Regions from separate parts of the Streptomyces sp. NPDC094448 genome, predicted to be linked through region 1. Evidence: riboswitches for the same ligand, from Rfam matches in the RefSeq annotation. Region 1 holds a riboswitch; each other region holds the start of a gene.
The links. A riboswitch is a leader RNA that binds a small molecule or an ion and turns the genes downstream of it on or off. The one in region 1 is predicted to bind thiamine pyrophosphate.

Region 1 (10,125 bases):
ACGGAGACGAGCGGGGGAATGCTGTTCATACGAGTTGCTCCTGGGAGGCGGGGGCGGCGGGGAGGAAGCGGTCGGGGGTGAAGGGATGGACTTCCTCGGGGAGGGCGCCGGTGGCGAGCGCCGTCGCGATCGCATCGCCGGTCAGAGGAGTGAGGAGGACGCCGTTGCGGTAGTGGCCGGTGGCCAGCAGCAGTCCGGGCAGCGCGCTCGGGCCCAGCAGTGGGGCGTTGTCCGGAGAGCCGGGGCGGAGTCCGGCCCGGACCTCGGTCAGCGGCAGTTCGGTGATGCCGGGGACCAGTTCGTGCGCATCGCGCAGCAGTTCGTAGACCCCGCCCGCGGTGACGGTGGTGTCGAAGCCCAGCTCCTCGCTGGTCGCTCCGACGACCAGCTCGCCGTCGGCCCGGGGGACGAGATAGACGTGGCTGCCGCGGACGACGGCGCGCACGGTCCGGGAGAGGAAGGGGGCGAGCGGCGGGGGTACGGCCAGCCGGAGCACCTGCCCCTTCACCGGGCGTACGGGTGGCACGGCATCGGGGGGCAGCCCGGCCAGCCGGCCGCTGAGACTGCCCCCGGCGAGCACGGTCTGCCCGGCGCGCAGTTCGGTGCCGTCGCCGAGGAGCGCGCCCGCGGCCCGGTCGCGCTCCACCAGCAGCCGGTCGGCCCGGCTCCGGTGGAGGTGCACCCCGGCGCGTTCGCAGGCGGTGACCAGTGCCGCCGTCAGCCGCCGGGGGTCGACCTGGTGGTCGCCGTCGACCCGGAGCCCGCCGCGGACCCCGGGGGCGAGCATGGGTTCCAGGCGGCGGCACTCCCGGCCGGTCAGCCACTGCGAGTCCAGCCCGGACCGCTGTTGGAGGGCGTGGAGTTCCCGCAGATGGGCGCGGTCGTCGGCGTCGAGGGCGACGGCGAGGGTGCCGCAGGCGCGGTAGCCGACGGAGTGCCCGCTCACCTCCTCCAGTTCGGCGGCGAAGGCGGGATAGCGCCGGGCGGATTCCAGATTGAGGGCCAGCAGGGTCTGCTCGCCGTAGTGGAGTTCGGTGACGGCCGCGAGCATGCCCGCCGCCACTCCGGCCGCGCCGCCGCCCGGCTCCGGGTCGGCGACGGTGACCTTCAGCCCGCGCTGCGCGGACCGCCAGGCGACGGCGAGCCCGATGATCCCGCCCCCGATGACGAGCACATCGTCCCGGCTCCCGGCCCGGTCGGGTGCGGGTGGTGCCACGATGCGGGGTGACGGGGAGCGCGGCGCGGCTTCCTCGGGCGGCGCGGCCGGCCGTGCGGCGGCCGGTGCGGATGCTTCGGGGGTACGCGACATGGGCGTCCAGCCCCTCCCTTCGCCGGCATGACCCGGATCAGGTTCGTACGGTCGGAGGCCGGTCAGCCTCCCTCTCAGCCCGGTCCGTCCGGGCTCCCGCGAGTGCTTTACGGTGGCCAGCCTAACCCCCGGGTCCGCAGCGGAGTAAGACGGTCGGGGCGGCTGCACCGGGCCGGTCCGCAGGGGACGCCCGGACACGAGGAGAGGCTTTCACCCATGGCGGGCTCACTGGACGGACGTGTGCTGTCCCCGGTCGCCGATCAGGCGCCGGGCCAGGTCGGCACCCGTACCCGATTCGACTACCACGAGGAGGAGGGCCGGATCTGGGCCGAGTACGAGGGGGGCGACGTGGTCCACGGCCGTCTGGTCGGCACCAGGGAGGGCGACCGCCTCGACTTCCGCTATGTGCAGCTCAAGACCGACGGCGGCACCTCGTCGGGCCACTGCGTCTCCACCGTCGTCGAACTGCCCGACGGGCGGCTGAGGCTGGAGGAGAGCTGGTCCTGGGAGTCCCGGGACGGCAGTGGTACGAGCGTGGTGGAGGAGCTGCCCTGACCGCGGCTGTCCGGGGCCCCATATCCCTGATGGAATGTCAGGTGCTTAAGGTGGAGGGGTGAACGATCAGCAGACGGAGCGGGTGCGGCAGCCGGCGGGCGTGGTCGTCGTCGGTGCGGGCATGGCCGGGGTGCAGACGGCGGTCGCCCTGCGGGAGCTGGGCCACAACGGCTCCGTGACGGTGATCGGGGCCGAGCCCCACCAGCCGTACGACCGGCCGCCGCTCTCCAAGGCGGTCCTGCTCGGGACGGCCGAGGGATCCGCCTTCGAGGTGGACTTCGAGGGGCTCGGGATCGAACTGCGCCTCGGGCTCGCCGTGACCGGGCTGCGCGCCGCCGCCCGGGAGCTGGACACGGAGGCCGGGCCCGTCCCGTACGACGTCCTCGTCCTCGCCACCGGTGCCGAGCCCGTGGCCCTGCCCGGTGCGGAGGGCGTGCCCGGGGTCCATCTGCTGCGGACCCTGGACGACGCCGAACGGCTCAGGCCGGTGCTCGCCCGGCAGCACGACGTCGTGGTCGTCGGTGCCGGTTGGATCGGGGCGGAGTTCGCCACCGCGGCCCGCGCCGCGGGCTGTGCGGTCACCGTCGTGGAGGCCGCCGGGCGGCCGCTGGCGGGCGCGCTGCCCGCCGAGGTCACCACCCCGATGGCCGACTGGTACGCCGAAGCCGGGGCCGAGCTGATCACCGATGCCCGGGTGGCGTCGGTGGAGCCCGGGGCCGTGGTCCTGTCCTGCGGTCGCCGGATCGCCGCGGGCGCCGTCGTCGTCGGTATCGGGGCCCGTCCCGCCACGGCCTGGCTGGCCGGTTCCGGCATCGCGACCGGCCCCGACGGTTCGGTCACCGCGGACGAAGGACTGCGCACCGGTCTGCCCGGGGTGTACGCGGTCGGGGACTGCGCCTCCTTCCCCTCCGCCCGCTACGGCCGACGTCTGCTCGTCCACCACTGGGACAATGCCCTCCAGGGCCCGCGCACGGTCGCCGCCAACATCATCGGAGACCTGGAGGCGGCCGCCCGCCCCGAGGACGCACCGCCCGGACCCGCCGCGGCCCCCGCCGTCTACGACCCCGTGCCGTACTTCTGGTCCGAGCAGTTCGGCCGCTTCGTGCAGTACGCGGGCGACCACGCCGGGGCCGACACCCTCCTGCGGCGCGGCGATCCCGCCGACGCCGCCTGGTCCGTGCTCTGGCTCCGGGACGGCGCGCTGGTCGCGGTACTCGCCGTGGGACGGCCCCGCGACCTGTCCCAGGGCCGCCGGATCATCCAGTCGGGCGGACGGCTGGATCCGGTCGCCGCGGCGGACCCCGCGACCCCCCTGAAGGCCGCCGCCCGCTGATCCGGCCCGGGTTCCGGCGGTGCTCCGGCCGCCGCCGCCGGCCGGCCGCCGGGTGCGGCGTGGGCCGGATGGCCGCTGTCCGAGGGGGCTCCCGCTACCCACTGTCGGCCCCAGATGGCACGCTTGTCCTGTGACCGAGATTGACGAAAAGATTGATGCCCTCGTGCCCGCCTGGCTCACGCTTCCCGATATCGCGGAGAAGCTGGATGTCGAGGTGACACGGGTGCGACAGCTTGTGAAGGAAGGCGGCCTGATCGCGGTGCGCCGCGGAGAGAACCGGGTTCTCCAGGTCCCCGCCGCGTTCATCAGCGGTGAGAAGGTCGTCAAGGGCCTTGCCGGCACCCTGACCCTGCTCAAGGACGACGGCTTCACCGACGAAGAGATGCTGGAGTGGCTCTTCACCCCCGACCCGACCCTCCCGGGCACCCCTGCCCAGGCCCTCAGTGAGAACCGCGGTACGGAAGTGAAGCGACGGGCCCAGGCGCTCGCCGTCTGACTCCGCCGCGGGTCCCCGGCAACCGGCGACCCGGCCCGGCGGGCGACCCGGGCCGGCGGCTGGCCGCCCGGGGCCGCGAGCCGGTGCCCGGTGTCGGCCCCGCCCGCGGGACGCCGCGGACCGGGGCGCTGCCCGGCTCCCCGCCGGTCCGGCCCTGCCCGCCTCCGGTCCGGCGCCTGCCCTGCTCCGGTACGCGGTCGGGTCCGACCGCCGGGCGCCGCACCGCTACCACCGGGTACTTTGCCGGGCCGGGCCCGACCGCGTACCGCCGAACCACCCCTGGGGGAATCCACCATGCCCGCGACACCGCACCACCGCGCCCGGCTCGCCGACGCCCGGCTCTATCTCTGCACGGACGCCCGGACCCGCCAGGGCGACCTCCCCGAGTTCCTCGACGCGGTGCTCTCCTCAGGCGTCGATATCGTCCAGCTCCGCGACAAGGGCCTGGAGGCGGCCGAGGAACTGGCGCATCTGGAGGTCTTCGCCGACGCCTGCCGCCGCCACGGCGCCCTCCTCGCGGTCAACGACCGCGCCGATGTCGCCCATGCCGCCGGTGCCGACGTCCTCCACCTCGGCCAGGGCGATCTGCCCGTACCCGCCGCCCGCGCCCTGCTGGGCGACGGGATCCTCGTCGGCCGCTCCACCCACAGCACCGCCGAGGCCGGGGCCGCCGCGCTCCAGCCCGGCGCGGACTACTTCTGCACCGGCCCCTGCTGGCCCACCCCCACCAAGCCCGGCCGGCACGCACCCGGCCTGGACCTGGTCCGGGCGACCGCCGCCCTGGACACCGACCGGCCCTGGTTCGCCATCGGAGGCATCGACGAGGGCAACCTCGACCAGGTGCTGGACGCCGGGGCCCGCCGGATCGTCGTCGTCCGGGCCGTCACCGAGGCCGACGACCCGGGTGCCGCAGCCGCCCGTCTCAGCAAGCGGATACGGGAACGCTGTGACCAGCCATGACGTGAACCGGGCCTGTCCGAAGGATGGACTGCGGTTGGGACACCTCCGTCCCCCCGATAACCTGCGAGTATGGCCCTAGGAACAGCATCGACCAGGACGGACCGGGCGCGGACCGTTCGCGAGGTTCTCGCGACCGGGCGGACGTCCCACTCCTTCGAATTCTGGGCGCCCAAGACCGAGAAGGGCGAGCGGAACCTCTGGAACGCGCTACGGCGGGTGGAGGCCGTCGCACCGAGCTTCGTCTCCGTCACCTACGGCGCGGGTGGCTCGACCCGCGCGGGCACGGTGCGGGCGACCGAGCAGATCGCCTCCGACACCACCCTGACCCCCGTGGCCCACCTCACCGCGGTCAACCACTCCATCGCCGAACTCCGCAATATGATCGGCCAGTACGCCGATGCCGGGATCCGCAATATCCTCGCCGTCCGCGGCGACCCGCCCGGCGATCCGATGGGCGAGTGGGTCCGCCATCCGGAGGGTGTGACCTACGCCGCCGAACTGGTCCGGCTCATCAAGGAGTCCGGCGACTTCTGCGTCGGTGTCGCGGCCTTCCCCGAGATGCATCCGCGCTCCGCCGACTGGGACACCGACGTCCGTCACTTCGTCGACAAGTGCCGGGCCGGGGCGGACTACGCCATCACCCAGATGTTCTTCCGGCCCGCGGACTACCTGACACTGCGCGACCGGGTGACGGCGGCGGACTGCGACACCCCGATCATCCCCGAGATCATGCCCATCACCAGCGTCGGACAACTGGAACGATTCGCTCAGCTCAGCAATGCGGCGGTCCCGCCGGAACTGAAAGAACGCATCCTCGCGGTCAAGGACGATCCGGCGGCTGTACGCTCCATAGGTATCGAGTTCGCAACGGAGTTCTGCGCGGAGCTGCTCTCGGAGGGTGTGCCGGGGCTGCACTTCATCACTCTCAACAACTCCACCGCGACGCTTGAGATCTACGAGAATCTCGGACTGCACGAGCAGGTGTGACCGGCCGTACCCGACGACGGCCGGAGGAGAGGGGCGGGGATGGGTCTTACGGTCCTCTACATCGCTTTCGGCGTCGTGGCGCTGTGGCTGCTGGGTGAGGTGCTGCTGCAGTACAAGGCGCGGCTGCGCTGGCGGCTCCTCGCCTTCGGCGGCTTCCTCACGGTCGTCCTGGGCGTTCTGGTGGCCTCCCAGGTGGTCATCGTCCTCGGCACGCTCGCCTTCGCCGTGGGGCAGACGTATGTGACGCTCTCCTTCCGGAAGGGCTTCTCCACCGGCTGGGCGATCGGCGGCCGTCCGGGCGCCAGCCGCCGCCGCAGGGACGGTGCGAAGGAGCCCCGCCCGGCGGCCGCGGACCGGGCCTCCGGCGAGGAGACCGGCCCCCGGCGGGCGTACGGTGCCGACGGCATCGCCCACACCGACGGTGCTGACGGTATCGGCGATATCGACGGCTTTGACGGTATCGGCGTTCCGGATGCCGGGGACCGGGGATTCCCGGCCACCCCCGAGGCCGGCGTTCTCACCGGAGCCGGACCCGGACCCGGTGCGAGTGCCGGAGCAGGCGCGGGAGCGGCGGGCGTCGCCGGTTCGGTGTACGAGCCGCAGCCGATGCCCGACGAGACCGGTCAGTACGGTGTCTACAGCGACACCGCCTACCTGCCCACGGTGCAGCAGCAGGACGGCGTCCTGCCGGACGGCACCCCGGACGGCGGTGCCTACGACAGCGGCTACGCCCCGTACTACGGTGAACACTCCGCCCCCGACGCGCCGGCCGGAGCCCCCGGCGGCTACGACTTCGGCGGTGAACAGCAGCAGTACCCCGCCTACTCGGATCCGTACGTGGGCGGCGCCCAGCAGTACACCCCCTACGAAGGCGGCTACGACAGCTTCGGCAACCCCCAGCCGTACGGCGCGCAGGACCCCTCCGGCTACTACCCGCAGGACGGGCTGACGGACACTCCGCCCGGCGGGGTGTGGGTGCCTCAGCAGCGGGACAACGAAGCGGCGCAGCATCCGGGCCCCGATGGCGAACAGCCCCCGTACGACTACGGCCAGGGCGAAGGCCACGGCCACGGCCAGGGGTACGACAACGAGCAGCAGCAGTACCGCTACTGACCCGGCGCCCGGACCCGGCGGAGCACCGGCCGGGTCCGCTGCCCGGGGCACCACGCGACCGGGTACCGGCCGATGGGCCCGCCGGACCTCCGGCGGGCCCATCGGCATGCGGGACGACCGGTGCCCCCGCGGCTCACCGGGAGCCGCGGAATCCCGCGCCCTCCACGATCAGACCGGCGACCAGCGCCCCCGACATTCCCTCGTGCGCCAGCCCGCCGCCCGGGTGGGCCCGGCCGCCGACGAGATACAGCCCCGGCAGCCGGGTGCTGTTCGCCGGATGCAGCCAGCGGCCCCCGGGCCCGGCCAGCGCGGGCGCCGGCAGGGCACCCGTCTCCGCGGGCGTCAGAACCTCCCGCCACAGCAGCCGTTCCCGCAGCGCCCCCGCCCCGCCGAAGCCGGGGTCCGCGGCGGCGACCGTGTCGATCAGCGTCTCCGCGACCCGCTCACGCAACGCCTTGTCGGTCCAGTCGGGGCCGGTCCCGGGAGCGCCCGGCGCATGGTGCCCGGCGACCGTCGCGGTCAGGGTGACGGCCTCATGCCTGTCGTCCGGGCGGCTCAGCGGATCATCCGGCCGCAGTACCGTCACCGTGGGCCGGTCCGCGATACCGCCGCCGAACACGGCCGCCGCCTCCGCCGACGGGTCGGGGGAGTGCACCACGCTCCGATGGGCCACGCCCGCCCCGGCCGCGCCCCGCAGCGCCAGCAGGACCGTGAACCGGCCGGGCGGCACCCGCTCCGGGAGCCGGACGTCCCCGTCCGACCAGAGCACGTCCGCCCCCTCGGTCAGCAGCGCCGCCGTGTCCGCGCCCGCGACCACATGATCCGCGGCCACGGCCGTGCCGTCGGCCAGGACGATCCCGCCGGCCCGGCCCTCCCGGACCGTGATCGACACCACCTCCGAGCCGAAGGCGAACTCCACCCGGCGCTTGCGGCACCGCTCGTACACGGCCCGCGCCAGCTCCCGCAGCCCGCCCGCCACGTACCAGGTGCCGAAGGTCTGCTCCAGATACGGCAGCACGGCGGCGCTCGCCGGGGCGTGGCGGGGGTCGAGCCCGTAGGCCAGGGCGTACCAGGAGAAGAGCGCGGCGAGCCGCGGATCGGCCAGCTCCCGAGTACCGACCTCGGCGACCGTCGACGCCCGGCGGGTCCGGAGGAAGGACCGCCGTTGCAGGGCCGGGTAGGGGTCGCGCTCCAGTACCTGCCAGTCGGCCCGGAGCGGCTCCTCCAGCAGCGGACGGCGGGAGCGGTCCCAGGCGTCCCTGGCCCGGCCGAGGAAATCCCCCCACCGGCTGCCCGCACCGGTGCCGAGTGCCCCGTCCAGTGCGGAGACGATTCCGGCGCGGGAGGCGTCCGGCAGCTCCACGACGGTGCCGTCGGCGAAGAGATGGCGGCTCGCGGGCGAGACCGGGACCAGGCCGATGCAGTCCTCCAGCGGCTCCTTGCCCGTCTTCAGGAAGAGATCGCGCCAGACTGCGGGCAGATGGAGCAGCCCGGGACCGGTGTCGAAGACGAACCCGTCCCGCTCCAGGACGCCGAGCGCGCCCCCGTACGTCCCCGAACGCTCGTACACCGTCACCCGGTGGCCGGCCACGGCCAGCCGGGCGGCGGCCGCCATCGCGCCCATTCCGGCGCCGATCACCGCAATCCTTGCCATGTCCGTGACTCTATCGACCGCCGTCGGCCGTCCGGGCACCTGCCCGGCCCTGCCCGCCCCCGTACGCGTCTCCGTGACGGGTGGGGCGGCGGAGGCCTGAGTATGCGTACCTAGCCACGCAGATGAGTAGGTATGCGGATGGGACCGGACCCCGCGGGGCGGGAGAGTGGAACCACCGAAGGGGAGAGGGCCGGTACCGCAAACACGGGGTTGCGGAACGGCAGGCTCCGCGGAGGGAACGGGGTGCAGTACGGAGGACTTCGCCAGAGGTTCTCCACGACCGCGGGGGAACAGCGGTTACGGGGCCGGACGGCCACGGGGGTCTCGGGGGAGACGGACGTCCGGAGCGGGAAACAGGGGGAACGGCCGTGTGCCGGTCCGCCCGGGGCCGGGAAGTGGGCCCGCGGCGGACCGGCACCGTCGTGCGTACGCGCCCCCGCCGCACGCCCCTATCGCACGCCCCCGCACACGACCTCGTACCAACCCTCCGCACACGACCTCGTACCAACCCTCCGCACACGACCTCGTACCAACCCTCCGCACACGACCTCGTACGGGCCGCGCGGCAAGAGACTTGTACCCGGCCTCGTACAGAGCCCTGGTACGAAGCCTCGTACAGAACCCCTCCCGCGGAGCCTGTCCGGGGCCCCGTCCGGACACCGGTCCACCCCGGTCCACCCCGGTCAGTCCCCGGTCAGTCCCCGGTCAGCGCCCGCTGACCCGCCCGTGCAGCAGCCGGGACAGCGCCGCGTGCACCTCGTCCAGCGACCGCTCCGGCTGGAAGGACTGCCAGTCCAGGGCGGCCACCAGCACCATCCCGACCAGCGCCGCCGCGGTGAGCGGAATGTCGATCTCCGCGCTCAGCTCGTCCTGCTCCACCGCCTCCGCGAGCACCGTCTCGACCACCGCGACCGCCTGCTGCCGCACCACCAGCAGCGTCTCCTGCCAGGCCCGGTTGGTCCGCCACAGCTCGGCGACGTACAGCTGGGTGAAGGCCGGATAGCGGTCGATGAAGACCAGACCGGCCCGGATCATCGCGTCCAGGGCCTCGACCTTGGTGCCGCCGCGCTCCGCCGTCTCGTCCGCGGCGGTCTGCAGCGACGAGGTCAGCAGCCCGACTCCGAACCGCAGCAGCTCCTCGAAGAGTTCGGTCTTGCTCTTGAAGTTGTAGTAGACCGTGCCCTTGGCCACTCCGGCACGCTCGGCGATCTCGTCCACCGTGGTGGCGGAGAACCCCTGCTCGGCGATGAGCACCACCGCGGCCTCGTAGAGCTTGGCCCGGGTCGCCCGGCGGCGGGTGCTGGTGCTGTCCATGGCGTCCATGGTGTCGATTCTCACAGGTCCCATCCGTTGCACGGACCGCCTTCCCGTACGGTCTCAACTGGTGATACCGGTGCGGCCGGGAACACCGGCGGCCGTACGGGAAGGCGAGGGGTCACAGGCTCAGTTCCGGGTGCAGCCGGTCCGGAGTCCAGACCTGCCTGCGCCGCGCGGTGAGCGCGGTGAGCGCCAGGGCGCCCGCGGTGAAGACCAGCAGCACCGCCGCGGCCTGCCACACCGGCTCCGTGCTCCCGCCCGTGATCAGCCGGCGCAGCGCCTCCACCACATGGGACATCGGCAGGAACGGGTGGATCGCGTTGAAGAAGCCGGGGCTGGTCTGGACGGGGTAGGTGCCGCCCGCCGAGGTCAGCTGGAGCATCAGCACCGCGAGGACCAGG
Region 2 (10,125 bases), on a different contig from region 1:
CCCGGTCTACGAGTCCTACCCCGCCCACGACCCCTGCGCCGGGGCCGTCGCGGCCGACCGGCTCCTCGCCCGCCCCGACCGCCCGGACGCCGTCTACGGGCTCTTCGACCCCAACGGCACCGATCTGCTGGCCGCCGCCCGCCGCTACGGACTGCGCGTACCCGAAGATCTGCTGCTGGTCTGCTGCAGCGAATCGACGGTCTACGCCACCACCGAACCGCCCATCACCACGCTCTCGCTCAAGCCCCGCCGGATCGGCACCGCCGTCGTCCAGCTCCTCATCGACGCCATCGAGGGCATCGACGAGGACCGACCGGTCGAGCAGGTGATACCGACGGAGCTGATCGTCCGGACCTCATCGCAGCGCCGCTCCCCGCGGACCACCGTCAGCCCGCCGCGCTCCCCCGCGCCGGACTAGGCCGTTCCGCACGGACGCCCCCGGCCGACTCCCAGCCGGCCCGGGGCCGTCCGGGCCTCGGCGTGTCCGGAAACGTTCCGCCGCCGTACCGAAGGGCCCCGGACCGGCCCCGGACCGTCACCACGACGTCACCAGTACGTCCCCGGTCGATATCCGGCGCGACGCCGGGCATCCCCAATTGGGGCCCTATTGGGGCGAAACAGCCGACGTGTCAGGGGTACGGCGGGATTCACCACCCCTGGTGCGTCACAGAGCGCGGACCTCATTCCTATGATGGGCGGACGACACCGCGGACCACCCCGACCAGGCTGGGCCGAGAGGTGAACGGCGGCGCGACGGTGGTGGAGGGGTCGATGACTCAGGGGGCCGGTCAGGGACCCGTGGTGCGCACGGCGACGTTGCGCGATTTCCGCGTTCCGCCCTATGCGCAGATGCCCGTGCAGTCGGAGCCGGCGCAGGACGACGAGCGCCCCGAGAACATCCCGGCGCCGCGCGCGCCCGAGGCCGCGGCGCCGCCGCCCGCCGGGCCCGGGTCCGAGCCGCACCAGGCCGTCCGGGAGTACCCGGCGGCCGCCGTGCCGCAGCACGAGCAGGGGCAGCAGCCGGCGCACCGGACGGACATTCCGGGGTACGAGCAGGAGCCCGCCCCCTACCCCGGACCCCAGCAGGACCACCGGGTGCACCCGGCCGCCGAACCCCCGTCTGCGCACCGGCCGCACCCGGAGCCGTACGCCGACCCGGCCCCGGCCGGGCACCCCGGTGGCGACCGGCCGTACCCCGCGCAGACGCACCCCGGAGACGCCCTCACAGGACAGGCGCACGCCGCGGAGGTGCATCCCGGGAACGCCGTCCCCGAGGACGAGCTGCCCGAGGGCTACACCCCCACCGAACGGGACCTGCCCGTCATCGGCCGCGCCGAGCCCGACCCCGGCACCCTCCCCCTGACCGGCACCGCCGAGGCCCCCGTACCGACCGAACGGGGCCCGCTCTACGTCGTCGGCGACGTCCACGGCTATCTCGACCAGCTCGTCGCGGCCCTCACGGCCCAGGGGCTGATCGACGCCGAGGGGAACTGGGCCGCGGGCAATGCCCGGCTCTGGTTCCTCGGCGACTTCACCGACCGCGGCCCCGACGGCATCGGCGTCATCGACCTGGTGATGCGGCTCTCGGCCGAGGCAGCGGCCGCGGGCGGCTACTGCAAGGCCCTGATGGGCAATCACGAACTGCTGCTGCTCGGCGCCAAACGCTTTGTCGACACCCCGGTGAACTCCGGTGCGGGCACCGCCACCTTCCAGGCCGCCTGGCTGCTCAACGGCGGCCAGAAGTCCGATATGGACCGGCTCCAGGACGTCCACGTCCAGTGGATGGCCCGGCTCGACGCGGTCGCCGTCGAGGACGACCATCTGCTGCTGCACTCCGACACCACCGCCTATCTGGACTACGGCGATACCGTCGAGGACGTCAACGAGGCCGTCCAGGACGTCCTCACCCGCAACGACCCCGACGAGTGCTGGGACCTCTTCCGGAAGATGACCAAGCGGTTCTCCTTCCGCGACGAGGAGGCGGGACCGCCCGCCGTCCGCGAACTGCTCGGCGCCTACGGCGGCAGCCGGGTCGTCCACGGCCACAGCCCCATCCCGTATCTGCTCGGCGAGGTCGGTACGGAGGACGGCGAGGACGGCGAACGCCCGGTCGTCGAGGGCCCGCACGTCTACGCGGACGGGCTGGCGATCGCCATGGACGGCGGAGTCACCATGGCCGGAAAGCTCCTTGTCGTCCAGTTGCCGGTGGCCGGCTGACCCAAGCCGGTTGGGCGTTTTACCGAAAGTCCCTGTCACCCCGTGCCGTAACGGCTCTACCATCTGCTTATCCGTTGCAGGCTCTCCTCCGTCTATCACCGGAAGTCCCGCTTTCTTATGGGCCTTTCGGGCGTACGGAGTATCGGGGGATGCACATGAACAGCGTTCCGCCCCTGCTCAGCGAGGACCGCGCCGAATTCCAGCGGCTCCTTGACGACGTACTGCGCACTGCCCATGAACGACCGGATCTGGCCACGATCGGCGAACGGCTCAACGCCACCCAACTGCGGACGATGGCGCTCAACAACACCGCGCTGATCACCGCTTCCGCCGCACCCGAGTACGCCCACTATGTACGGATCCGCGAGGAGGCCCACTCCCCCTCGCCCCAGGCCACCGGAGGGTCCGGCGCCGCCGAAGCGGTACCCGGCGGCGGGGACCACGACGGCACGGGCGCCGGTATGGGGGCCGTCTTCACCGTGCTCGCGCCGGTCCTCGCCGGTACGGCGGCCCTGATCTTCCTGCTCGTCGGCCATCTGCTGAAGATGCTCGACCCCCCTCCCTCCTTCGCCTCACCCCTGGTCTCAGCGGGCTGGTTCTTCGCGGCCCTGACCGCGGCGGCCATTCTGACGGCGGCGATCGGACTGCTGATCACCGCCGTGCGCAACAGCTCCACCCAGGTACCGGCCGCGGAGCATGCGGAAGAACTCCCCGACGAGGTCGCACGGGCCAAGGACGCCTGGCTCCATGCCGTACTGGAACGCGGTCTGCTGCCCTTCCTGCGGATCACGCTGGAGGACCCCAGCTCCGATCCGCTCTCCCCGGCACCCCCGCGGCAGCCGAACCGGATACCGAAGATCGGCTACGACAGCCCGGATTTCACCAGCCCCGGCGAAGGCGCCACGGCCGGTCAGCGCCCCACCTTCACCAGCCCCGACTTCACCAGCCCGGACTTCGGCGGCCCCGATCACCCACCCGAGTGACCGGGGTGCCCCGGCGCCGACGGCGCCCAACTCGGCTTACGGCCCTGATCAGTCGGCCAGCGGCAGATAGACGCGGTTCCCGCTCGCCGCGAACTCCTCCGACTTCCGGAGCATGCCCTCCGCGATCTCCTCGTCGCTCGCCCCCTGCGCCGCTGCCTCGTCCCCGCCGAACTGCTCGGCGATCGAACGACTGATCTTCATCGAGCAGAACTTGGGACCGCACATGGAACAGAAGTGCGCCGTCTTCGCGGGCTCGGCGGGCAGGGTCTCGTCATGGAACTCCCGGGCCGTATCGGGGTCGAGCGCCAGATTGAACTGGTCCTCCCAACGGAATTCGAAACGGGCGTCCGACAGCGCGTCGTCCCACTCCTGGGCATCCGGATGCCCCTTGGCGAGATCGGCCGCATGCGCCGCGATCTTGTAGGTGATAACACCGGTTTTGACGTCGTCCCGGTTGGGCAGACCGAGGTGCTCCTTGGGCGTCACGTAACAGAGCATCGCCGTGCCCCACCAGGCAATCATCGCAGCCCCGATACCGGAGGTGATGTGGTCGTAGGCGGGCGCCACATCGGTGGTCAGCGGGCCGAGCGTATAGAAGGGGGCCTCCTCGCAGATCTCCTGCTGGAGGTCGATATTCTCTTTGATCTTGTGCATCGGAACGTGACCGGGGCCCTCGATCATCGTCTGCACATTCATACGCTTGGCGATCCGGTTGAGTTCCCCGAGCGTCCGCAGCTCCGCGAACTGCGCCTCGTCGTTGGCATCCGCGATCGACCCGGGCCGGAGCCCGTCACCGAGGGAGTAGGTGACGTCGTACGCCGCGAGGATCTCGCACAGCTCCTCGAAATGCTCGTACAGAAACGATTCCTTGTGGTGCGCCAGACACCAGGCGGCCATGATCGAACCGCCGCGCGAGACGATCCCGGTCTTCCGGCGCGCGGTCAGCGGGACATACCGCAGCAGCACCCCGGCGTGGACGGTCATATAGTCCACCCCCTGCTCGGCCTGTTCGATCACGGTGTCCTTGTAGACCTCCCAGCTCAGCTCCTCGGCCCGGCCGTCGACCTTCTCCAGCGCCTGGTAGAGCGGCACCGTGCCGATCGGGACGGGGGAGTTGCGCAGCACCCACTCGCGGGTGGTGTGGATATTGCGCCCGGTGGACAGGTCCATGACCGTGTCAGCGCCCCAGCGGGTGGCCCAGGTCATCTTCTCGACCTCCTCCTCGATGGAGGAGGTGACCGCGGAGTTGCCGATATTGGCGTTGACCTTCACCAGGAACCGCTTGCCGATGATCATCGGTTCGATCTCGGGATGGTTGACGTTGGCGGGGAGCACCGCCCGGCCGGCGGCGATCTCCTCCCGTACGACCTCGGGAGAAACGTTCTCCCGCAGCGCCACGAACTCCATTTCGGGGGTGATCTCGCCCCGGCGGGCGTACGCGAGCTGGGTCACCGCCTGTCCGTCGCGGCCCCGGCGCGGCTGGCGCGGCCGCCCCGGGAAGACCGCGTCGAGGTTGCGCAGCCCTCCGCGCGGCGAAGTGTGCCGGACGCCGTCGTCCTCCGGGCGCACCGGACGGCCCGCGTACTCCTCGGTGTCGCCGCGCGCGACGATCCAGTGCTCCCGCAGGGGCGGCAGCCCGCGGCGTACGTCCGTCTCGACGGTGGGGTCGGTGTACGGGCCGGAGGTGTCGTACAGCGTCACGTCCCGGCCATTGGTGAGGTGCACCTGACGGACCGGCACCCGGAGATCGGGGCGCGAGCCCTCGATGTACCCCTTGTGCCAGCCGGGCGTGCGAACACCGTCGGCCGCCACCGGGGCGGCGGGTACGACGGCAGGCGTGCGTGCATCCTGAACGGTCATGAAGACCTACTCCCTACGCCGGCATTACCCGGTAACAGGTTCGGCGGTCGACGCAGCGATTCCCGTGACCGGCACCTTCGGCGCGTATATGTCCCGCATATACGTCCGATGGTGCGTCGACGGAGGTCAGCGCCCTCTCAGCCCGGTGCTCCGAGCTCCCGCGTGTGCAAAGGTGACACCACGCTAGCGTCATTTCTGGCGTGCTGAACAGGGGCCCCCGTCCGTTCTTGCGATGATCGGTCGGTGACGTCATCAGCGCCCGGTCCCCAGGGGGGTCCCGACTCCCGGTTCGCGTACGGTGCGGCGGACGGCGGCGGTCAGGGGTACGGCCCCGGTCCGGACCCCGCCCCCGTCCCTGCCTCCGCCGCGGCACCTCCCCCGACGCCCGCCCGGGCACCCGCCCGCAGCCACGAACACGCGCACGCGCCCCCACCGCCGACGACTCCGGTGCCCGCACACCTTCACGGGCACAGTCATGGGCACAGCCACAGCCATGGACCGGCCGCCCCCGTCTCACGCCATCTGCGCCGCATCATCGCCGCGGTGCTGATTCCTTTCGCCGCGGCCGTCGTCGTGGGTCTGGCCGTCCTCTGGCCCGGCTCCGCCCCAGGTCATGAACGCACCGGCGTCGGCTTCGACCGCCAGACCGAACAGGCGGTCGTCACCCGCGTCGACCCGGTCGACTGCAAGTCGGTCAACTCCGCGCAGGTGCCTCCGACCGGTGACACCAGTACGCCCCAGGGCCGTGAGGCCGTCGCGGCGCAGCAGGGCGACTGCAAGAAGGCGACCATCAGGATCACCTCCGGGCCTCATCTGGACCGGATCATCGCCGAGATCGTCCAGCCGGACGCGTCACGGCAGTTGGAGCGGGGGCAGCAGCTCGTGGTGGCGTACGCCCCCGATGCGCCCCGCGACCTCCAGTACTCGGTCATCGACGTGAACCGCCGGTTCCCGCTCGCCGTGGTGGCCGGGGTCTTCGCCCTGGCCGTGGTGCTGGTGGGGCGGATGCGCGGGGTGATGGCGCTGATTGCGCTGGCCGCGTCCTTCGCCGTGCTGACGCTGTTCATCCTCCCCGCGATCCTGGAAGGCTCCAATCCGCTGGCCGTCGCGGTGGTCGGCTCCAGTGCGATCATGCTGATCGCGCTCTACGCCTGTCACGGCATCACCGCCCGTACCTCCGTCGCGGTCCTCGGCACGCTGATCTCGCTGCTGCTGATCGGGCTGCTGGGCTCGCTGTTCATCGACTGGGCGGCGCTTTCGGGCAATACCGACGACAACACCGGGCTGATCCATGGGCTCTATCCGGGCATCGACATGAGCGGACTCCTGCTGGCCGGTGTGATCATCGGTTCACTCGGGGTGCTCGACGATGTGACGGTGACCCAGACGTCGGCGGTATGGGAGCTGCGCCAGGCGGATCCCGGCATGGGACCGCGCGCGCTGTACCGCGCCGCCATCCGGATCGGACGCGACCATATCGCCTCCGTGGTCAACACCCTGGTCCTCGCCTATGCGGGCGCCGCACTGCCCTTGCTGCTGCTGTTCAGCATCGCGAAGAGCGGGGTGGGGACGGTCGCCAACAGCGAACTCGTCGCCGAGGAGATCGTCCGGACGCTGATCGGGTCGATCGGTCTGGTCGCGTCGGTTCCGGTGACCACGATCCTGGCCGCTCTGGTGGTCTGCGCCGACCGGCCGGATGCCCGCGTCCGGGACGGCGCCGAAGGCACTTCCGGGCACCCGGCCGAAGGGTCCGGGGCCCGGCTGCCGCAGATGTCCGCCGAACCGGCGGCCGGCGGGCCGGTTCCGGAGATCCGGCCCGCGGGCCGGGGCGGGCTGCCGGGTCTGGGCGGCGGCAAGGGCCGCCGCCGCAAGCGGTAGCGGTACGGGTCCCCGGGCGCGCCCGGGGACCCGTACGGTCAGCCCGCGTTCTCCTCCGCGAGGATGCTCCGCAGCACCTGCTCCAGTTCGGCGCCGAAATCCCCGAACGCCCGCTCCTGGCCCAGCGGAACCAGCCGGTCCGTACGGTCCAGGAAGGCCACGACGGGTGCCGCGCTCACCTGGAAGAGGGCGAGTTCTCCGCCCACCTGGAGCCGGATCCCGAGGTCCGCCGACTCGTCCGGCCCCAGCGGTGCGATGTGCACATCGCCGTCGCCGCTCGGCCCGACGATCCCGTCGAGCAGCAGATCCCGGCCGAAGGCCCAGGTCACCGGCGCGTCTCCGGGCAGATGGAAGGTCATCCGCACGGCGTACGGATCCGCGGCCGCATAGCGGAGCTCCACCGGGATCCGGAACGACAGCTCCTCGGAGACGAGGAAGCTCATCAGTACCTCGGCCTGGACCGACTCGTGCATCGTGTACCCCGCAGTGACGGAAGCCCGGATGGGCCTGGTGGGCAGCCTTCTTGCTGAAGCCTGGCGAAACGGGTCAGGAAGGACTCCCCTGACGCTCTCCTCATAATCGTGCGCTAAGTCACCAGAGGACTACAAGGAGTGATTTTTCAGATACTGATAGACGCCTCGAACGAAGGGCCGTCAAGCGTCCGGCAGACGAGCGGCGAAGGCGAGTGAACCGAGCAGTCCGCCGACCCCCGACCGGAGCTGCCCGATTGCCGGAAGCAGCCGTTCCGATCGGTCGAGGGGGAGGGATATCGCCATCGCCGCGGCACGGGCGCCCGCGGGCGGCGGTACGGCGATCGCGGCACAGACCGTGTCGAGCGTGTACTCCTGCCGCTCCACGACGGGTTCCGCGCGCCCCCGGGCCACCAGCCGTTCGAGCAGGCTGCGCCGGTCCCGTACCGAATACGGCGTCAGGGCGCGCACCGGGTGCCGGTCGAGATGGTCGTGGAGTTCGGCGGTGTCCAGCCGGCCGAGCAGACACTGGCCGATCGCATGGGCATGGCCGGTCTCGCGGAAATCCGCCCATTCGCTGACGGCGGGGGCGTACGGGGTGTCCGATACGGCCACCACCTGGATTTCGCCGTCGCGGTAGACGCCGAAGTAGACGGGGGCTCCGATCGCGTCCCGCCAGTGCTCCAGGGAGTCCGCCGGCCTGGTGCCGGGGCCGGGCTCCGGCCGTAGCCCCGGGCGGAGGACCGGAGGCGGATCGCCGTCCGCCCCGGCGACCGGTTCTGTTCCTGACGCGCCCGATTCCACACCAACTGTGCCCGCTTCGGGACTGCTGCGACGATTCTGCACAGCGGAAACAAGGGAAGCGGCAGGTGCAGAAGGCACATGGGGCACATGGGGCGCCATGGAAGCAGTGGACACAGCGGATTCGGATGCCTTCGGCGCTTCCGGCCCTTCCGGCCCTTCGGGTGCTTCGGGTGCTTCGGGGCCCAGCCGTCCCACCGCGTCGCCGAGGACGAACACGCCGCTCTCCCTGCGGAGATAGCCCTCGTGCACCAGGGTGCGCAGCAGGTGGTACGCGGTGGGGAGCGGGATCGTCGCCACCCGGGCCAGCACCTTGGCGGGCGCGCCCGCGGGGTACGAGGAGGCGGCCTCCAGCAGCCGCAGGGCCCGCTGCACCGAAGTGATCAGGGTGGGTGTGCCGACGGCCGGAGGCCGGGTGACACCGTCCGCCGGGCCGGTGCCGCGCTCGTCCGGTGGCATGGCCACGGTTCACCCCCTGACATGGTGGCGGGTCGGCGCCCGCCCGCGGGGTCGGTCCCCGTGCGCCCGCCGCCGCACCGGGCACGCGGCCCTGCCGGAACCCGGAACGGTCCGGTACGTGCGGTCCGCACCCGTACCGGTCGTACGGGCCCACAGGGGGCGCTCACCGGCGTACAAGAGGGCGCACAAGGGTGGTGAATCCGCATACCCAGCGGCGGACTGCCACTGTAATGGCCATTCAACCGAGTGTGACCTGGTAAGGCCCGGGGTTCCCCCGGCCGGGTTAACGCCGGACCCGGGCGGCTACCAGTCCCCGCGGGAGTTCGACGACCCCTTGAACTTCCTGACGACGAACACCAGTCCGCCGACGAGGGCGACCAGGGCGAGCGCCTTGAAGAGCAGTCCGATCAGCACCCCGACGACATGGGCGACCAGTCCGCCGAAGAGCAGCAGCACCAGCACCGGCGCCACCACCCACTTCACCCACCACGGCAGCCCCGTGACGATCTCCCGTACAGCCATGGCCCCTACCTCGTCTCTCCTTCGGCTCCCCCGGCGGAATTTCCGGCGCTCCGCCCTCGATGCTAGGCGGGCCGGAAGGCGGGCGGGACGGTCCGGGCCCTTGATCTCCCCTGAGCTGCCCCTTAGGGATTCCGGGGGCGTGGGCTCAGCTCTCAGGGGGAGAGAAGACCACCATGACCCGGAGGTCCTCGGTGATGTGGTGGAACTTGTGCGGCACTCCCGCGGGTACGTAGACCACACTGCCGCGGGCGACCGGAGTCGTCTCCGTGCCGACGGTGATCGCCGCCCGCCCGCTGACGACGAAGTAGACCTCGTCCTGGCGGTGCGGCTGCTGGGGGTCGAGGGCCCCGGCGTCCAGCGCGTACAGACCGACGGACATGTTCCGCTCACGCAGGAACTGCAGATACGCGCCGTCGTTGGCGGCGCGCTCCGCCTCCAGTTCGTCCAGCCGGAATGCCTTCATCGTGCGCCGCCCCTGCCGCTCGTCCCGATCATGTCTGCCACGATCAGACACAGGAAGGAATTGCCTCGTCAAGGGCGCCGGAGCGGCGGTCCGGCGGCCCGCTGCGCAAGGGTGTGGCCGTCCCATCCGGCGGACGGAGGAGGAACGGAAGCTTCCGGAGAACGTACGGTCGGAGCACGAACGAACGGCGCGGGGATCGCGCACGGCCGGTCACCGGACGCCCGGCGCGGGCGGACCCGGGCGGAACCCGGCTGACGAGAGGAGCACCACGGCCATGGAAACGGGCATCGGAGACGGCACCAGAGCGGTACGGGCGGGGCTGCCCGAGCCGGTGAAATACGAGCCCACCCTGCCGGGCCCGGCGTTCGCCGCCCACTTCCATCTGCCGGGCGAGCCCACCGGGCCGTACACCTACGGCCGCGACACCAACCCGTCCTGGACCCTGCTGGAACGGGCCATAGGTGAGCTGGAA
Region 3 (10,125 bases), on a different contig from region 1:
GACGGCGCGGAGCACCGGCAGCATGGTCCGGACCACGAACGGCGCTCCGACCAGTGCCTGGGCCAGCGGTACCAGGATCCACGAGGCCCGCAGGTCGAGCGGCGGTTCGTCGAGGGTGATCAGGAAGCCGAAGCCGACGGTGACCGCCGAGACCCCGAGCGGCAGCATCAGCAGCGCGTCGAAGCCCCGCAGCAGCCGTCCGGCACCGCCCGCGCCGCCGCGCCGGGCGAGCGCCGCGGCGGCGAGACCGCCGATGACGACGGCGATCGCGGTGGCGGCCAGCGCGTACTGAAGGGAGTTCACCACGGCGTGCGCCGGGGGGACGAGGAAGGCGCCGCCGCTCGCGTCGAACCGGCCGAGCGCCCGGTAGTAGTCCAGGTTGTAGCCGCGGGGGGTGGCCAGGGAACGTTCCACCAGGACCCCGAGCGGCAGCAGCACCAGCAGGGCGACGGTGGTGAGGACGGCGCCCAGCAGCGTCCACTGGCGGGCACCGCGGGGCCGGCGGGCGGTATGCCGCGGGTCGACCAGCCGGAGGGCGGTCTCCCGTTTCCGTACGGTCCGGGCGTGGACGGTGAGCACCGCGCCGACGGCCGTGAACTGCACCAGGGTGAGGACGGCGGCGGTGCGCAGGTCCAGCAGGTGTGCGGTCTGCCGGTAGACCTCGACCTCCAGGGTGGCGAAGCCGGGGCCGCCGAGGATCTGCACGATGCCGAAGGAGGTGAAGGTGAACAGGAAGACCATCAGGGCGGCGGAGGCGACGGACGGCGCGAGCGCGGGGAGTGTCACGGTGCGCCAGGCGGTGAACCGTCCGGCGCCGAGGACCCGGGCGGCCTCTTCCTGGCGGGGGTCGAGCTGGGCCCAGAGCCCGCCGACGGTCCGGACGACGACGGCGTAGTTGAAGAAGACATGGGCGATCAGGATCGCCCACACCGTGGTGTCGAGCCGGATGCCCCAGGCCTCGTCGAGGAGTCCGCCGCGGCCCAGCAGGGCGAGGAATGCGGTGCCGACGACGACCGTCGGCAGCACGAACGGCACGGTCACCACGGCCCGCAGCAGCTTCTTCCCGGGGAAGGCGTAGCGGGCGGTGACATAGGCGCAGGGCAGGGCGATCAGCAGGGTCAGCGCGGTGGAGGCGAGCGCCTGCCAGGCGGTGAACCAGAGGACCCCGGCGATATCGTCCCGGCCGAGGACTTCGGTGATGTGCCCGAACTGCCAGCTGCCGCCGGAGCGCAGTCCGCGGCCGACGATGGCGGCCACGGGGTAGGCGAAGAAGACCGCGAAGAACACGGCGGGCAGGGCGAGCAGGGCGAGCCGCGCCGCGGTCCCGGTGCGGAGGGCGCGCACCGCACGGCCGGTACGGCGGCCCTGTGCCGCCGCCCGGTCCGTGCGTTCCGGTCCTCCGGCCGTCACTTGACGACGGTCGACGACCACTTCTGGATCCACTGTTCCCGGTTCTTCGTGATGGTGTCCGGCGGCAGCGTCGCCGGGTCGGTGATCGTCGCGCCGTGGCGGGTGAACAGTTCGGGGAGTTTGGTGCCCTCGACGACCGGGTTCACGAACATGTTCAGCGGCAGATCCTCCTGGAACGGCGCCGAGACGAGGAAGTCCAGCAGCGCCTTGCCGCCGGCCTCGTTCTTCGCGCCCTTCAGCAGTCCGGCGAACTCGACCTGCCGGAAGCAGGTGCCGGCGGCGACCCCGGTCGGTGCCTCCTTGGGCTGCGGCTCCGCGAAGAGGACCTCGACGGGCGGGCTGGAGGCGTAGGAGACGACCAGCGGCCGGTCGCCGCCTTCCTTCTTTCCGCCCGCGGAGCCGGAGAACTCGCGGTTGTAGGCCTCTTCCCAGCCGTCGACGACCTTGAGGCCGTTGGCCTTGAGCTTCTTCCAGTAGTCCTGCCAGCCGTCCTCGCCGTAGCGGGCGACGGTGCCGAGGAGGAAGCCGAGGCCCGGCGATGACGTGGCCGCGTTCTCGGCGACCAGCAGGTTCCGGTACTCGGGCTTGAGCAGGTCGTCGAAGGTGACGGGCGGCGCGAGCTTGCGGTCGGCGAAGTACTTCTTGTCGTAGTTGACGCAGATGTCGCCGGTGTCGACGGGGGTGACCCGGTGCTTGTCGCCGTCGAGGCGGACCGCCGCGGGTATCCGGTCGAGGCCCTTCGCCTCGTGGGGGGTGAAGATGCCGTTGTCGAGGGCGCGGGAGAGGAGGGTGTTGTCGACGCCGAAGAAGACGTCGCCCTGCGGGGAGCCCTTGGTGAGGATCTCCTTGTTGAGCGCGACGCCCGCGTCACCGCTCTTGAGGATCTTGACGGTGTAGCCGGTCTGCCGGGTGAACTCCTTGAGGACGTCCTCGGAGGCGGCGAAGGAGTCATGGCTGACGAGGGTGACGGTCTTCGAGGCCTTGCCGCCGCCCTGCTCCTTCTCGGCGGAGGAGTCCCCGCCGCAGGCGGCGAGCACGGTCACACCGAGTGCGGCGGCCAGCGCGGCCGCCGCGCCCCTTCTGATACTGCTACTGCTCACTGGTCGAAGTCCTCCTGGTGAAGGCCAGGAAGAGACGCGGCCCTGCCCGGATCCCCGAGGGAATCCGGGCAGGGCGCAACAGCTTGAGTGAAAGACCGAACTTCCTACCCGGAATGACCCGGGCGAGGTTCAGAGGGTCTGCGGCCCCGTGGGTACCGCACTCTCAGCGCTGTGGCGCTCCCCTGTCGGAAATATGCAAATGTTCAGGCCAGACTACAAGGCTCGGATCCCGCCATGGCAGGGGCGGTCCCGGAATGTGTCCGGTCCGTCACCGCTCGGCGGCGGCGAGCTGTCCGCAGGCCCCGTCGATCTCCTGACCGCGGGTGTCCCGTACGGTCACCGGCACCCCGTGGGCGGCGATGGCCTCGACGAACGCCTTTTCGTCCTCCGGCCGTGAGGCGGTCCACTGGGAGCCGGGGGTGGGGTTCAGCGGAATGAGATTGACATGGACCCGCTTGCCCTTCAGCAGCCTGCCGAGCAGATCGCCCCGCCACGCCTGGTCGTTGATGTCGCGGATCAGCGCGTACTCGATGGAGACCCGGCGGCCGGACTTCTCCGCGTACTCCCAGGCCGCGTCGAGGACCTCGCGGACCTTCCAGCGGGTGTTGACCGGCACCAGGGTGTCGCGCAGTTCGTCGTCGGGGGCGTGCAGCGAGACGGCGAGCCGGCATTTGAAGCCCTCGTCGGCGAAGCGCTGCATGGCGGGGACCAGACCGACCGTGGAGACGGTGATCCCGCGCTGCGAGAGCCCGAGGCCGTCCGGCTCGGGGTCGGTGAGCCGGCGGATGGCGCCCACGACCCGCTTGTAGTTCGCCAGCGGCTCGCCCATGCCCATGAAGACGATGTTCGACAGCCGGGCGGGCCCGCCGGGGACCTCGCCGTCCCGCAGCGCCCGCATACCGTCGACGATCTGGTGCACGATCTCCGCCGTCGACAGGTTCCGGTCGAGACCGGCCTGTCCGGTGGCGCAGAACGGGCAGTTCATCCCGCAGCCCGCCTGGGAGGAGATGCACATCGTCACCCGGTCCGGGTAGCGCATCAGGACCGATTCGACGAGGGTCCCGTCGTGCAGTCTCCAGAGCGTCTTGCGGGTGGTGTCGTCGTCGCACGAGATATGCCGCACCACCGACATCAGCTCGGGCAGCAGCTCCGCGGCGAGCTTCTCCCGCGCGGCGGCCGGGATGTCCGTCCACTGCGCCGGATCGTGGGCGTACCGCGCGAAGTAGTGCTGGGAGAGCTGGCGGGCGCGGAACGGCTTCTCGCCGATCGCGGCGACGGCGTCCTTGCGCTCGGCCGGCGAGAGGTCGGCGAGATGCCTCGGGGGCTTCTTGGCTCCGCGGGGCGCGATGAAAGTGAGTTCTCCGGGCTTGGGCATGGTCCATCCAGTGTCGCAGAGATACGGAGAAGGGCCCGCCATCCTGTGGATAACGGGCCCTTCCCGGCGAAACAGCAGGTCACCGGGGCCTGCCGGGGGTACGGCCGGTCCGGCCGTACCTCTGAACGGTGCGCGGCCCCGGTTCCGGGCCGCGCACGGTGCGGCCCCTAACCGGCCCCGACGAACACCACCAGCAGCAGCCACACTACCGGCGCCGTCGGCAGCAGCGAGTCCAGGCGGTCCATGATGCCGCCGTGGCCCGGCAGCAGGGTGCCCATGTCCTTGATGCCGAGATCCCGTTTGATCATCGACTCGCCCAGATCGCCCAGGGTCGCCGTGACGGCGACCGCGAGGCCCAGCAGGATCCCCTGCCACCAGGCGCCGCCGTCGATGAGGAACTGCATGCACAGGGCGCCCGCGACCATGGCGAAGCCGACCGCGCCGAGCAGGCCTTCCCGGGTCTTCCCCGGGCTGATCCTCGGCGCCAGCTTCCGCTTGCCGAAACGCCAGCCGACCGCGTACGCGCCGGTGTCGCTGACCACGGTGAGGAGAAGGAACGTCAGCACCCGCTGCGCCCCGTCGTCCGCGGTGAGCATCATCGACACGAAGGTCGCCAGGAACGGCACGTAGAAAGCGGCGAAGACACCCGCCGTGACGTCCTTCAGATACCCCTCGGGGGGCTCCGTCATCCGCCACACCAGGACCGCGAGGGCGGTGAGGGCCGTGGCGACCCAGGCGCCCTCGGCGCCGCGCACATACCCGGCGACGACCATCGCCGCGCCGCCGACCGCGAGCGGCACCAGCGGGGCCTTGATGCCCTTGCGCTCCTGGAGGCGGGAGGTCAGCTCCCACAGCCCGACCACGACGGCGACCGTTATCACGCCGAGGAACACGGCCTTGACCACGAAAAGCGACGCGACGATCACCGCGCCGAGGCCGACTCCGACCCCTATCGCCGCACGCAGATCACGGCCGGCCCGCTTCTTCGCCTTCACCGCCCCGGCGGCGTCCGCAGGGCCCGCCGCTGCCGGACCTCCGGCGGCACCGGGTGCGCCGGATGCGTCCGGACCGCCGGGAGCCTGCCCGCCGCCGCGGGGGTCCCCGGGGCCGCCGGCCGGCGGGGGCTGCGGCCCGGCCGGTGCGGGCTCCCGAGGAAGCTCATCGCGGAACAGGGGGCGGCCCGGCTCGGCGGCCCCCCGGCCACTGTCGTTCCGGCGGTCACGGTCACCGGGACCGCCGGCGTCTCTACCTGCGTCGGGAAAGTCCGGCACGATGGGCATGGGCCGAGTCTGCTGTGCGTCGTGCCCGTCGTACGCGGGACCCGCCGAAAGCGGGCCCCGGTCCTGCGGACGCCACCCCCCGACGTAGTCGGCCCGCTGCGGGGCCCCCCAGGAAGCGTCGTTCATCAGACTTCGAGCAGCTCGGCTTCCTTGTGCTTCAGCAGCTCGTCCACCTGCGCCACGTACTTCGCGGTGGTGTCGTCGAGCTCCTTCTCCGCACGGCGGCCCTCGTCCTCGCCGACCTCGCCGTCCTTGACGAGCTTGTCGATGGTCTCCTTGGCCTTGCGGCGGACCGCGCGGATGGAGATCTTCGCGTCCTCGGCCTTGGTCTTGGCGACCTTGATGTACTCGCGGCGGCGCTCCTCGGTCAGCTCCGGGAACACCACACGGATGATGTTGCCGTCGTTGCTCGGGTTGACCCCGAGGTCGGAGTCGCGGATCGCCTGCTCGATATTGCGCAGCGCCGTCTTGTCGAAGGGCGTGACCACGGCCATCCGGGGCTCGGGCACCGAGAAGGACGCGAGCTGATTGATCGGGGTCAGCGCACCGTAGTAGTCGGCCACGATCTTGTTGAACATCGCCGGGTGCGCGCGTCCGGTGCGGATCGCGGCGAAGTCGTCCTTGGCAACCAGGACGGCCTTCTCCATCTTCTCCTCGGCCTCAAGGAGGGTCTCTTCGATCACCACTTGCTCCTGCGTGTCTTGAGTAGGCCCGGCTGACAACTGCCCGGTCGGGCGGAACCTGTCGCGTCTTCCCTGCACGGTGTCCGACCGGCAGGGCTTTGTCCATCCCCGGATATCGTCGGACGTCCGTTCCGGGACGCCCGGGACACCCCCCGGGTTCAGGCTCGGGTGCCCTTGCTGTTGACGAGCGTGCCGATCTTCTCACCACGTACCGCACGGGCGATATTGCCCGCGGCCAGCAGTTCGAAGACGAGGATCGGCAGGGCGTTGTCACGGCAGAGGGTGATCGCCGTGGCGTCGGCGACCTTGAGGTCCCGGGTGATGACCTCGCCGTACTCCAGCGCGTCGTACTTGACCGCCCCGGGGTTGGTCCGCGGGTCGGCGTCGTAGACCCCGTCGACCCCGTTCTTCCCCATCAGCAGGGCCTCGGCGTCGATCTCCAGGGCGCGCTGGGCGGCGGTGGTGTCGGTGGAGAAGTACGGCATGCCCATACCGGCGCCGAAGATGACCACACGGCCCTTCTCCAGATGGCGTACGGCCCGCAGCGGGATGTACGGCTCGGCGACCTGGCCCATGGTGATGGCGGTCTGGACCCGGGAGTCGATGCCCTCCTTCTCCAGGAAGTCCTGGAGCGCGAGGCAGTTCATCACGGTGCCGAGCATGCCCATGTAGTCGGAGCGGGCCCGGTCCATGCCGCGTACCTGCAGCTCGGCGCCGCGGAAGAAGTTGCCGCCGCCGATGACGACCGCGATCTGGGCGCCGCTCCGGACGACGGCCGCGATCTCGCGGGCGATGGCGTGCACGACGTCGGGGTCCACTCCGAGGCCCGTCCCGCCGGAGAAGGCCTCTCCGGAGAGCTTCAGCATGAAGCGTCCGGCACCGGGCTCGTTCACGTCGTGCTTCCCGTCGTGGTCGTGGTCGCTGTTGTCGCCAACTGCCTGGGTGGCGTCCGCGCCCTTGTTCATGGAGATCTCCTCGTGCACATACGAGGAAGGCCATCGCCGGTGGGTACTGGTGTCCCTGTCGGCAATGGCCTCCTCGTCAGATCTGCGGTCGTCCGGCGCTCCGGGCGCAACGGCGCCGCCCGGGGCCCACGCGGCCTGTGACTGCGTGGGAAACCCTAGCGGGCCGACGGATCGACCGCGTACTCGGCGTCCCCGTGCCGCCGTTCCGGGCGGCGCCGGGGACGCGGGTACCGGCGTTCCTGCGTCCGGGTCAGGCGCCGACGCGGATACGGGCGAAGCGCTTCAGCTCCACACCGGCCTCGTCGAGAACCTTCTGGACGGACTTCTTGTTGTCCTTCGCGAAGGCCTGCTCCAGAACGGTGACCTCCTTGAAGAAACCGTTCACCCGGCCCTCGACGATCTTCGGCAGGGCAGCCTCGGGCTTGCCCTCCTCACGGGAGGTGGCCTCGGCGACCCGGCGCTCGTTCTCCACGACCTCGGCCGGGACGTCCTCGCGGGACAGGTACTTCGGCGCGAAGGCGGCGATGTGCTGGGCGACGTCCTTGGCGACGTCCGCGTTCGCGGCGCTCAGCTCGACGAGCACGCCGACCTGCGGCGGCAGGTCGGGCATGGTGCGGTGCAGGTAGACACCGACGAACGCACCGGAGAACTGCGCGAAGCGGTCGAGGACGATCTTCTCGCCGAGGTTGGCGTTGGCCTCGTCGACATACGCCTGAACGGTCTTGCCTGCCTCGATCTCGGAGGCGAGCAGCGCGTCCAGGTCCGCCGGGGAGGTGGCGGCGACGTGCGCGGCGAGCGCGTTGGCGACGGCCTGGAACTTCTCGCCCTTGGCGACGAAGTCCGTCTCGCACTTCAGCTCCAGCAGCACACCGGTCGTCTTGTCCTCGGAGATGAGGGAGACGACGGCGCCGTTCGAAGCGGTGCGGGACTCGCGCTTGGCGACGCCCTTCTGGCCCTTGACGCGCAGCAGCTCGACGGCCTTGTCGACGTTGCCGTCGGCCTCGTCCAGAGCCTTCTTGCAGTCCATCATGCCGGCGCCGGTCAGCTCACGGAGCTTCTTGACGTCGGCGGCGGTGTAGTTCGCCATGTCCTTGAATCTTTCCTCGAAAGGTCGGAAGTCGAAGTCGAGACGGATCCGGTACGGGCCGGGCGGCGCGAGCCGCGCGGCCCGGACACCCGGCCCTGGGCGGGGCGGTACGGATCCGGGGGCGGACGGCGGGGCCGGTGCCGCCTGGCACCGCCCCCGCCGTCCTCACCTGCCGTGCTCTGCGGCGGTCAGGCCTGCTCGGCGTCCGCGGCCGGCTTCTCGGCCTCGGGGGCCTCGGCGGCGGGGGCCTCGGCGGCGGCCTCGGCCGGCTTCTCGGCCTCGGCGTCGTCGGCCTTCTTCTCGCCCTCGAGGAGGTCGCGCTCCCACTCGGCGAGCGGCTCACCGGCGGCCTTGTCGCCCGGCTTGGAGTCACCGGTGGCGACACCGGAACGGGCGATCAGGCCCTCGGCGACGGCGTCGGCGATCACACGGGTCAGCAGCGTGACGGAGCGGATCGCGTCGTCGTTGCCGGGGATCTTGTAGTCGACCTCGTCCGGGTCGCAGTTGGTGTCGAGGATCGCGACGACCGGGATGTGGAGCTTGCGCGCCTCACCGACGGCGATGTGCTCCTTCTTGGTGTCGACGATCCAGACGGCGCTCGGCACCTTCTGCATCTCGCGGATGCCGCCGAGGGTCTTCTCCAGCTTCGCCTTCTCACGGGAGAGGACGAGCAGCTCCTTCTTGGTCAGGCCGGAGGCGGCCACGTCCTCGAAGTCGATCTGCTCCAGCTCCTTGAGGCGCTGCAGACGCTTGTAGACGGTGGAGAAGTTGGTCAGCATGCCACCGAGCCAGCGCTGGTTGACATACGGCATGCCCACGCGGGTCGCCTGCTCGGCGATCGCCTCCTGGGCCTGCTTCTTGGTGCCGACGAACATGATGGAGCCGCCGTGCGCGACGGTCTCCTTGACGAACTCGTAGGCGCGGTCGATGTACGACAGCGACTGGAGCAGGTCGATGATGTAGATGCCGTTGCGCTCGGTGAAGATGAAGCGCTTCATCTTCGGGTTCCAGCGACGGGTCTGGTGACCGAAGTGGACGCCGCTCTCCAGCAGCTCCCGCATCGTGACGACGGCCATGGCCGTATCTCCTTGGATTCTCGGTTGATGTCCTGACGCCCCGATGCGCCTGCCGCGAAGGACCGAGGGGCGCGGCCACCGACCCGGATGGGCTGCACGGTGGCGGGGCGTGCGAAGTCGACCCGGTGACCCGGATCGCCAGAAGAAGTGTACGGGACCCGGACGGTCCCGGGTGACGGCGTTGTCCACAACCGAACGGCTGTCCACAGAACCACGCCATGATCCACCCACCTCCCACCCCCGGGTGCACCCTCATCCCATGCCCTACACCTCGCCGTACACCTCACTGACCGCCCTTGCCCTGCTCCCCGCCCTGCTGTCACCTTCCGTGATCGCCGGCCCGGCCACCACCCGCCGCCCCCCACCCGACCCTCCCCGCACCACCCACCACTCGGTCACCGTAAGTAACGAGCGAGTCTGGCCCGTGCCCCGCCCCAGGATCCTCCGCGGCTGGACCCCACCCGCCTCCCCCTACGGACCCGGCCACCGCGGAGTGGACCTCGCCGCACCTCCCGGCACCGAAGTACGGGCCACCGGATCGGGCCGGATCTCCTTCAGCGGCCGCATCGCAGGCCGCGGAGTACTCGCCCTCACCCTGGACGGCACCGGCGACCCACCCCTGCGCATCACCCACGAACCCGTCGACACCCTCCACCCCGCCGGCACCCGCGTCACCGCGGGCCGGACCGTCGCCCGGGTCTCCGCCGCCCCACGCCACTGCCCCACGTCCTGCCTCCACTGGGGACTGCTCCGCGCCCGCGACTACCTCGACCCGCTCTCCCTCCTCCACCGCCCACCCTCCCGACTACTCCCCCGCACACCACGCCACCACCCCCGGACCGGCCACCCGGGACACCGCACACACCCATGACCACATCCACCGGGACACCCCGCGCCGACGGACACCACCCACCGGCGCGGATCCCCCACGCACGGCACCACTGACAACCGACACGACGAACAGAACGGGGGCGGGGAGGGGCGGGGGGGGAGGGGGAGGGGGAGGGGGAGGGGCCCCCGGAAGGGAAAGTCAGGGGTGGACACCGTGGAGGGCGAGGGAGACCGCCGCGTCGGCGATCACCGCGGGGTCGTCCGCCATGCCGAGTTCGATCCGGCGGACGGCGGCGTCCACGACGCCCTGCAGCAGCA

Region 2: linked by a shared signal. The riboswitch ahead of thiC (phosphomethylpyrimidine synthase ThiC) and the one ahead of thiO (glycine oxidase ThiO) in region 1 are both predicted to bind thiamine pyrophosphate.
Region 3: linked by a shared signal. The riboswitch ahead of ACIQ9E_RS28050 (thiamine ABC transporter substrate binding subunit) and the one ahead of thiO (glycine oxidase ThiO) in region 1 are both predicted to bind thiamine pyrophosphate.

Annotation. Positions count from the first base shown of each region.
Region 1 covers NZ_JBIWGU010000009.1:202,431-212,555, reverse strand. Annotated here, with positions in the region: gene thiS (sulfur carrier protein ThiS) at 1-29, opposite strand, end outside; gene thiO (glycine oxidase ThiO) at 26-1,309, opposite strand; TPP riboswitch at 1,307-1,419, opposite strand; gene ACIQ9E_RS19355 (hypothetical protein) at 1,526-1,864, shown strand; gene ACIQ9E_RS19350 (NAD(P)/FAD-dependent oxidoreductase) at 1,986-3,197, shown strand; gene ACIQ9E_RS19345 (Rv2175c family DNA-binding protein) at 3,328-3,693, shown strand; gene thiE (thiamine phosphate synthase) at 3,988-4,653, shown strand; gene metF (methylenetetrahydrofolate reductase [NAD(P)H]) at 4,723-5,640, shown strand; gene ACIQ9E_RS19330 (hypothetical protein) at 5,680-6,753, shown strand; gene ACIQ9E_RS19325 (phytoene desaturase family protein) at 6,887-8,407, opposite strand; gene ACIQ9E_RS19320 (TetR/AcrR family transcriptional regulator) at 9,113-9,721, opposite strand; gene ACIQ9E_RS19315 (YhgE/Pip family protein) at 9,843-10,125, opposite strand, start outside.
Region 2 covers NZ_JBIWGU010000011.1:120,564-130,688, reverse strand. Annotated here, with positions in the region: gene ACIQ9E_RS22265 (LacI family DNA-binding transcriptional regulator) at 1-418, shown strand, start outside; gene ACIQ9E_RS22260 (metallophosphoesterase) at 772-2,217, shown strand; gene ACIQ9E_RS22255 (hypothetical protein) at 2,367-3,200, shown strand; gene thiC (phosphomethylpyrimidine synthase ThiC) at 3,249-5,060, opposite strand; TPP riboswitch at 5,054-5,232, opposite strand; gene ACIQ9E_RS22245 (YibE/F family protein) at 5,508-6,938, shown strand; gene ACIQ9E_RS22240 (SsgA family sporulation/cell division regulator) at 6,977-7,411, opposite strand; gene ACIQ9E_RS22235 (helix-turn-helix domain-containing protein) at 7,592-8,668, opposite strand; gene ACIQ9E_RS22230 (DUF5326 family protein) at 8,972-9,190, opposite strand; gene ACIQ9E_RS22225 (cupin domain-containing protein) at 9,336-9,653, opposite strand; gene ACIQ9E_RS22220 (cystathionine gamma-lyase) at 9,928-10,125, shown strand, end outside.
Region 3 covers NZ_JBIWGU010000017.1:75,792-85,916, reverse strand. Annotated here, with positions in the region: gene ACIQ9E_RS28055 (ABC transporter permease) at 1-1,344, opposite strand, end outside; gene ACIQ9E_RS28050 (thiamine ABC transporter substrate binding subunit) at 1,407-2,510, opposite strand; TPP riboswitch at 2,594-2,704, opposite strand; gene rlmN (23S rRNA (adenine(2503)-C(2))-methyltransferase RlmN) at 2,779-3,885, opposite strand; gene ACIQ9E_RS28040 (phosphatidate cytidylyltransferase) at 4,053-5,291, opposite strand; gene frr (ribosome recycling factor) at 5,291-5,848, opposite strand; gene pyrH (UMP kinase) at 6,007-6,813, opposite strand; gene tsf (translation elongation factor Ts) at 7,064-7,900, opposite strand; gene rpsB (30S ribosomal protein S2) at 8,089-8,976, opposite strand; gene ACIQ9E_RS28015 (peptidoglycan DD-metalloendopeptidase family protein) at 9,236-9,847, shown strand; gene ACIQ9E_RS28010 (TetR/AcrR family transcriptional regulator) at 10,007-10,125, opposite strand, start outside.